Regions from separate parts of the Lentzea sp. NPDC054927 genome, predicted to be linked through region 1. Evidence: riboswitches for the same ligand, from Rfam matches in the RefSeq annotation. Region 1 holds a riboswitch; each other region holds the start of a gene.
What was found. Region 1 has a riboswitch for S-adenosylmethionine ahead of ACWGE0_RS36795 (methionine ABC transporter ATP-binding protein). Riboswitches for the same ligand answer to the same signal wherever they lie in the genome.

Region 1 (2,257 bases):
TCGACGAGGAAGCTGACGACGTCGGACCAGGGTGTTGCAGACCTCACGCAGCTACTCCCTGCGGGCCCTTCAGGGACCTCTGCACCGAGCCGCCGGCCTCGCCGATCCACTCCAGAGCGGAGTCCGAGCGCTCGCCGTTCAGGCCGAGGCGGAACCGCGCGACCGGCGTCTCGCCCAGCCGCGTGAGGCCACCGCCGACGATGTTCAGCTCGACGCCGAACCGGTGCGCAGCCTCGGGCAGCAACGCGCCGACCGCGGCGAACCCGACGAGCACGACGTCCGCGACGCGGTCGTAGCTGCTCTCGTTGATCGGGTTCAGGTCGACGGCGGGCAGCAGCGCACTGCTCGTGCGGCTCGCGGCGTCGTTGACCAGGTCGAGCACCTTGCCATGCTCGACGACGCGGCCCTGCTCCAGCACAGCGACGTCATCGCAGATCTTGCGGACCACGCCCATGTCGTGCGTGACGACGAGAACGGTCACACCCAGCTCAGCGCGCGCACGGTCGAGCACCGTCAACACGGAACCGGTGGTCTCCGGGTCCAGCGCGGACGTGGGCTCGTCAGCGAGCAACACCGACGGGTTCGCGGCGAGCGCACGCGCCACAGCGATGCGCTGACGCTGCCCACCGGACAGCTGGTCGGGGTAGGAGGCGGCCTTGTCGGTCAGCCCGACGAGGTCCAGCAGCTCGCCCACACGGGTGCGGCGCTGCGGTCCGGGCACGCCCGCGGACTCCAGCGGCAACGCGATGTTGCCCGCCGCCGTGCGCTGCCTGAGGAGCGAATCCCCTTGCGGCACAACGCCGATCTGCCGACGAGCAGCCCGCAGGGCGGACCCGTCCAGGCTGGTGATGTCCGTGCCGTCGACGCGGATCGCCCCGGAGTCGGGACGCTCCAGCAACGCAACGCAGCGCGCGAGCGTCGACTTGCCGGCCCCGCTCGGGCCGACGACACCGAGCACGGTGCCCGCTTCGACATCGAGGGTCACGCCGTTCAGGGCGTTGACACCCTGGAAGGACTTGGTGAGGTTTTCGACAGTGATCACATCTGCTCCACGGCTGCGCGCGACGACACACAGCCCGTTTGTGACGGACGTGCGCTGTCGGGGTCTGCTCAGGTGTGCGCCACTCGATGACTGAGTGCGCGTCAAAGGACTTTTAGAAGGCGCCTTAGACGAGGTGGCGACGACATGCAGATGCGGTGCGACGGCACTGGTCGACAACTCGACGGCGCGTCAGCATTCGCGTGGTACCCATGTGATCCTCCATCGGTCCTGGCGTTAGCACCTGCCCGCATCCAGCGGGTGGTTGCTGCGACGTCGTAGAGCCAGGTCTCTCAGTCGCTCCGGATGGCACTTAGCAGTCAACCGGACAGACGTCCGGTTGCGCAAGCCAGATTCCGATTCGTTCGACAGATCACACTGATGGCCGAAGGATCCCCGGCCTAGGCCTCGGCAATCCGGATGAAGTCGATCACGCTCAACTGCTCACCCCGAGCCTGAGGATCCACCCCGGCCTTCTGTAGCAGCTCGTCGATGTTCTGCGTGTTGCCAGCCCACCCCTTGAGCGCAGCCCTGAGCGTCTTCCGCCGCTGCGCAAACGCGGCGTCAACCACCCCGAACAGCCGCTTCCGATCCACAGTGGACAACGGCTTTTCCCGCCGCTGAAAGGAAACCAGCCCAGAATCGACATTGGGCGCCGGCCAGAACACGTTCTTGCCGATCGCCCCGGCCTTCCGAGCCTCCGCGTACCAGGCAAGCTTCACACTGGGCACGCCGTAAATCTTGTTGCCAGGCTTCGCCGCCATCCGGTCCGCCACCTCGGCCTGCACCATCACGAGCCCCTTCTCGAGGGAGGGCAGCTCACTCAACAGGTGCAGCACCACCGGCACCGCCACGTTGTACGGCAGGTTGGCAACGATCGCCGTCGGCTGCACAGGCAGGTCCGCCGCAGTCACCTTCATCGCGTCCATGAGGACCACATGAAGCTTCCCGGCGTTCTCCGCGTCCATCTCACCAACGGTCTGCGGCAACCGCTCAGCCAGCGGCGGGTCGATCTCCACAGCCACGACCTGCCTGGCCACGGGAAGGAGCGCGAGCGTCAGCGAGCCCAGCCCCGGCCCAACCTCAAGCACCACGTCGTCCTCGGTGAGGTCGGCGGCGGCAACGATCTTGCGGACCGTGTTGGGGTCGTGCACGAAGTTCTGGCCGAGCTTCTTGGTCGGGCGAATGCCCAGCTCTTCAGCTAGACGGCGAACTTCG
Region 2 (2,257 bases), on a different contig from region 1:
CGTGCGGCACGCCGAGCTGCATGGCCCAGCGCAACGCCTCCATGGCGCCGGCCCGGTCACCGGTCACGGCCTTCTCGGCGACCGCGAACCCGGTCACCTCGGCCTTGCCCTGGTGGTAGCGGCGGATCTCGTCGACCGTCACCTTGCCGTCGGTGTCCGACACGAGCTGTGACGACGCCGCGGCGAGCTCACGCAGGTTCGTGCCCACGGCGTCGATGAGCGTGGCGACGGCCTCGGAGTCGATCTTGCCGCCCGCCTGCCGCACCTCGTTGCGCACGAACGCCTCGCGCTCAGCGGCCTTGGTGATCTTGGCGCACTCGGTGACCGCGGCACCGGCCTTCTTCAGTTGTCCCGGCAGGTCCTTGGCGGCCTTGCTGCGACCACCGCCCGTGTGCAGGACGACGAGCGTGACCCCGTCCGCGGGCGTCTTGAGGTAGGAGAGCACCGTGTCGGCGACCTCCTTGCCGATGTCCTGCGTGTTCTGCAGAACGATCACGCGACCCTCCGCGAACAGCGACGGGCTCACCAGTTCGGCCAGCTCCGGGGCCGTGAGATCAGTCACCTGGACACGGGTCAGGTCGGCGGTCGGATCGACCTTGCGTGCTGCGTCGAGAGCCGCCCGAACAGCACGTTCGACCAGCAACTCCTCCTCGCCGATGACGAGGTGCAGTGACTCCGGTGCGCTCACGCTCCGCATCTTCCCACGTCTCGAATCGTGGACGTCGGTGGCTGAGCAACGGACCGGTGCCGTAGCTTGGTAGCCACAACTGAACACCGCTCATCCAGAGGGGCAGAGGGAACGGCCCGACGAAGCCCCGGCAACCGGCGTCAGCGCTATGTGCAGAGCCATGCACAGAGTCATGCGCAGACGATCACGGTGCCAATTCCGACCCGTTCGATTTCGCGGGAAAGATGAGGAGATACCTCGCGATGACTGCTGTCACTGTGCCCACGAGCACCAAGTTCGACCTCGGCCCTGCCCGGGCACTGCTGTGCCGGGAATGTGGGAATGAAACCCCTCTCGCTCCTGAGTACGCCTGTCTCGAGTGTTTCGGGCCGCTGGAAGTGGCCTACGACTTCGGGAAGATCCGGCGCGAGGACATCGAAGCCGGCCCCAGGTCCATCTGGCGCTACCGCGGCCTCCTCCCCGTTCCGTCCACTGTGGAACAGCACCCGAACACCGACCCCGGCGGCACCCGCCTGGTCGAGGCTCACAACCTCGCCAAGGCCCTGGGCGTGCGCAAGATCTGGGTGAAGGACGACACCGGCAACCCCACCCACTCCTTCAAGGACCGCGTGGTCGGCGTCGCGCTCGCCGCGGCCCGCGAACTCGGCTTCAAGGTGCTGGCCTGCCCGTCCACCGGCAACCTGGCGAACGCCGTCGCCGCGGCCGCAGCCCGCGCGGGCTGGAAGTCGGTCGTTCTCGTTCCCTCCAATCTCGAGCGCGCCAAGATCCTGATGAGCGCCGTCTACGAAGGCGCCCTGATCGCCGTCGACGGCAACTACGACGACGTGAACCGCCTCGCCCAGGAACTCGCCGCGGAGAACGAGGACTGGGCGTTCGTGAACGTCAACGTCCGCCCGTACTACGCGGAGGGCTCGAAGACGCTCGGCTACGAGGTCGCCGAACAGCTCGGCTGGCGCCTGCCCGACCAGATCGTCGTGCCGATCGCCTCCGGCTCGCAGCTCACCAAGGTCGACAAGTCGTTCCGCGAACTCGGCCAGCTGGACCTCGTGGAAGCCAGCCCCTACAAGGTGTTCGGCGCGCAGGCCACCGGCTGCTCCCCGATCTCCACCGCGTTCAAGGCAGGCCACGACGTCATCCGCCCGGTCCGCCCGGACACCATCGCCCGCTCGCTGGCGATCGGCGCCCCGGCCGACGGCCCGTACGTGCTCGACGCGGTGCGCCGCACCAACGGCGCCATCGAGGACGTGACCGACGAAGAGGTCGTCGAGGGCATCAAGCTCCTCGCCCGCACCGAGGGCATCTTCGCCGAGACCGCCGGCGGCGTGACCGTGGCGACGGCGAAGAAGCTGATCGAGTCGGGCCAGCTCGACCCGGACGCCGAGACCGTGCTGCTGATCACCGGCGACGGCCTCAAGACCCTCGACGCGCTCGGCGACACGGTCGGCCCGCGCGCGACGGTCCCGGCGTCGGCCGAGGCCGTCATCAAGGCACTGGGTTAATCACCTCCCTCCGGCTCGGGGACGCGCGTGCGTCCCCGAGCCGCGTTGTGCTCAGTCATCGAGGCCCCGT
Region 3 (2,257 bases), on a different contig from region 1:
ACGATCCACGTGCTCGGCCGTCGTGCCGAGGCCGATCGACGCCCGCACAGCGCGTTCCTCGTGCGAACCGACCTGCTTGACCAGGCGACCCACGATCACATGCGCGCAGAAGGCGCCGTCGCGCACGCCGATGCCGTACTCCGCGGACAGCGCCGCCGCGAGGAAGCCCGCGTCGAAGCCGGAGATCGTGAAGCTGACGACGCCGACCTTGTCGACGTCGGTCAGGATGGCCAGCTCGCGGAAGCCGGGGATCGTGCGCAGGCCGTCCTGCAGCCGGGCCAGCAGCTCCTGCTCGTGCGCGACCGTCTGCTCCCAGTGCCGCGAAAGGATCTCGCAGGCCGCGGCCAGCGCGTGCACGCCGACGACGTTCGGGCTGCCGGCCTCGTGCCGCTCGGGCACCGCGGACCAGGCCACGCCGAGGCGGTCACCGTGGTCGGTCACCTTCGACGTCGCGCCGCCGCCGACCAGGTACGGCTGGGCCTGCTGCAACCAGTCGGCGCGGCCCACCAGCACGCCCGCACCGAACGGCGCGTAGATCTTGTGGCCGGAGAACGCGATGTAGTCGACGCCCAGCTCGCGGACGTTGATCGGGCGGTGCGGGGCGAGCTGCGCGGCGTCGAGCGCGATCCGCGCACCGTGCCGGCGGGCGACCTTCGCGAGCTCCGCGACCGGCCACAGCTCCCCCGTGACGTTGGACGCCCCGGTGACGATCACGAACCGAGGGCCGACCGGGGCGGCGGCCAGAGCCCGGTCCAGTGCGACTACCGCAGCACCGGACGAGGACGGAGCGGGGACGCGCTGAACGTTCGGGCCGCGCCACGGCAGCAGAGCAGCGTGGTGCTCGCTGTCGAACAGGACGACGGCGGTGTTCTTGGGAACGCTGCGCGCCAACAGGTTCAGCGAATCGGTGGTGTTGCGGGTGAAGACGACGGCGTCGGAGGAGTGCGCCCCGACGAACTTGCGGATGCGGTCGCGGGCCTGCTCGTAGACGCGGGTCGAGACCTGGGAGGCGAACCCGGCGCCGCGGTGCACGCTGGCGTACCAGGGCAGCAGCTCGTCGACGGCGTCGCGGACCTCCTGCAGACAGGGCGCGCTGGCCGCGTGGTCGAGGTTGGCGTAGCTGACGCGCTCTCCGGTGACGAGCGGAACGCGCAGGTCAACGCCGACGACAGCCGGAACGGTGGTGGCGGTGCTGGGGGTGATCGCGAGCGTCATCGAGCTGCCTCCGAGGCCAGGGGCCCCGTGTCGCGAAGGCCCGCGCTTGACCGGCGCCCCACGCGCCGGACCAGGTCCTCACCAAGGGCACCCCACCGCGGTTGGAGGGTTGCCGGCCAGCAAGCTTGGGCTTGACGCTGGCTCTCATGACCTGCCGACGACGTTAGCGGAGGGTGACCGCCTCGTCGACACCCGATCACATGCTGAGAAGCCTCGGAGACCGACTAATCGCCGGTCTCGCCCTTCCACCGGGCGTAACGACCGGCGCGGTCCACGGCACGTATGCGCCGCTCAGCGGCGTCGCGCGCTTCTTCGGTGGTGACGATGAGCAACTGGTCGTCGGTGTTGAGCCGGGTCGTCGGTTGTGGCGTGAAACTCTTCCCGCCGCGCACCACGAGGCTCACCGTGGCGCCGACCGGCAGCCGCAACTCGGTCATGTAGACGCCGTGCAGCTTCGACCCGCGCAGGATGTGCACCTGCAGCAACTCGGCGCCCAGCTCGTCCAACGGCGACGAGTCGACCTGGACCTCCTGCGCCTCCCCCGTGCGCACCAGCCCGAGGCGTCGCGCGAGGAACGGCAGCGTCGTGCCCTGCACCACGGTCAGCACGATGACCAGTACGAACACCGCGTCGACCAGCTCGCGCGCACCCTCGACGCCCTGGATCAACGGGATCAGCGCGAACACGATCGGCACCGCGCCGCGCAGCCCCGACCAGGAGAGGAACGCCTGTTCCCGCCACGGCACCTTGAACGGCAGTGAGGCGAGCACGACGGACAACGGCCGTGCCACGAACGTCAGCACCACACCCGCGATCAACGCCGGGAACAGCACGTCGAGCAACCGCGACGGTGAGGCGTAGAGGCCGAGTAAAACGAAGAGCCCGATCTGGGCGAGCCAGCCGAGACCTTCGGCGAACGAGAGGGTGTCGGCGCGGTGCGGCAGGCGGGCGTTGCCGAGAACGAGCGCGGCGACGTAGGTGGCGAGGAATCCGGACGCGTGCAGGAGATCGCCTGCGGTGTAGGCCATCACGCACACCGCCA

Region 2: linked by a shared signal. The riboswitch ahead of thrC (threonine synthase) and the one ahead of ACWGE0_RS36795 (methionine ABC transporter ATP-binding protein) in region 1 are both predicted to bind S-adenosylmethionine.
Region 3: linked by a shared signal. The riboswitch ahead of ACWGE0_RS38020 (aminotransferase class V-fold PLP-dependent enzyme) and the one ahead of ACWGE0_RS36795 (methionine ABC transporter ATP-binding protein) in region 1 are both predicted to bind S-adenosylmethionine.

What each region holds. Positions count from the first base shown of each region.
Region 1 is NZ_JBSGXZ010000041.1:76,040-78,296, reverse strand. It holds gene ACWGE0_RS36800 (methionine ABC transporter permease) at 1-47, opposite strand, end outside; gene ACWGE0_RS36795 (methionine ABC transporter ATP-binding protein) at 44-1,042, opposite strand; SAM riboswitch class I at 1,259-1,352, opposite strand; gene rsmA (16S rRNA (adenine(1518)-N(6)/adenine(1519)-N(6))-dimethyltransferase RsmA) at 1,441-2,257, opposite strand, start outside.
Region 2 is NZ_JBSGXZ010000058.1:9,477-11,733, forward strand. It holds gene holA (DNA polymerase III subunit delta) at 1-697, opposite strand, end outside; SAM riboswitch class I at 776-919, shown strand; gene thrC (threonine synthase) at 931-2,187, shown strand.
Region 3 is NZ_JBSGXZ010000045.1:14,913-17,169, reverse strand. It holds gene ACWGE0_RS38020 (aminotransferase class V-fold PLP-dependent enzyme) at 1-1,215, opposite strand, end outside; SAM riboswitch class IV at 1,253-1,367, opposite strand; gene ACWGE0_RS38015 (potassium/proton antiporter) at 1,440-2,257, opposite strand, start outside.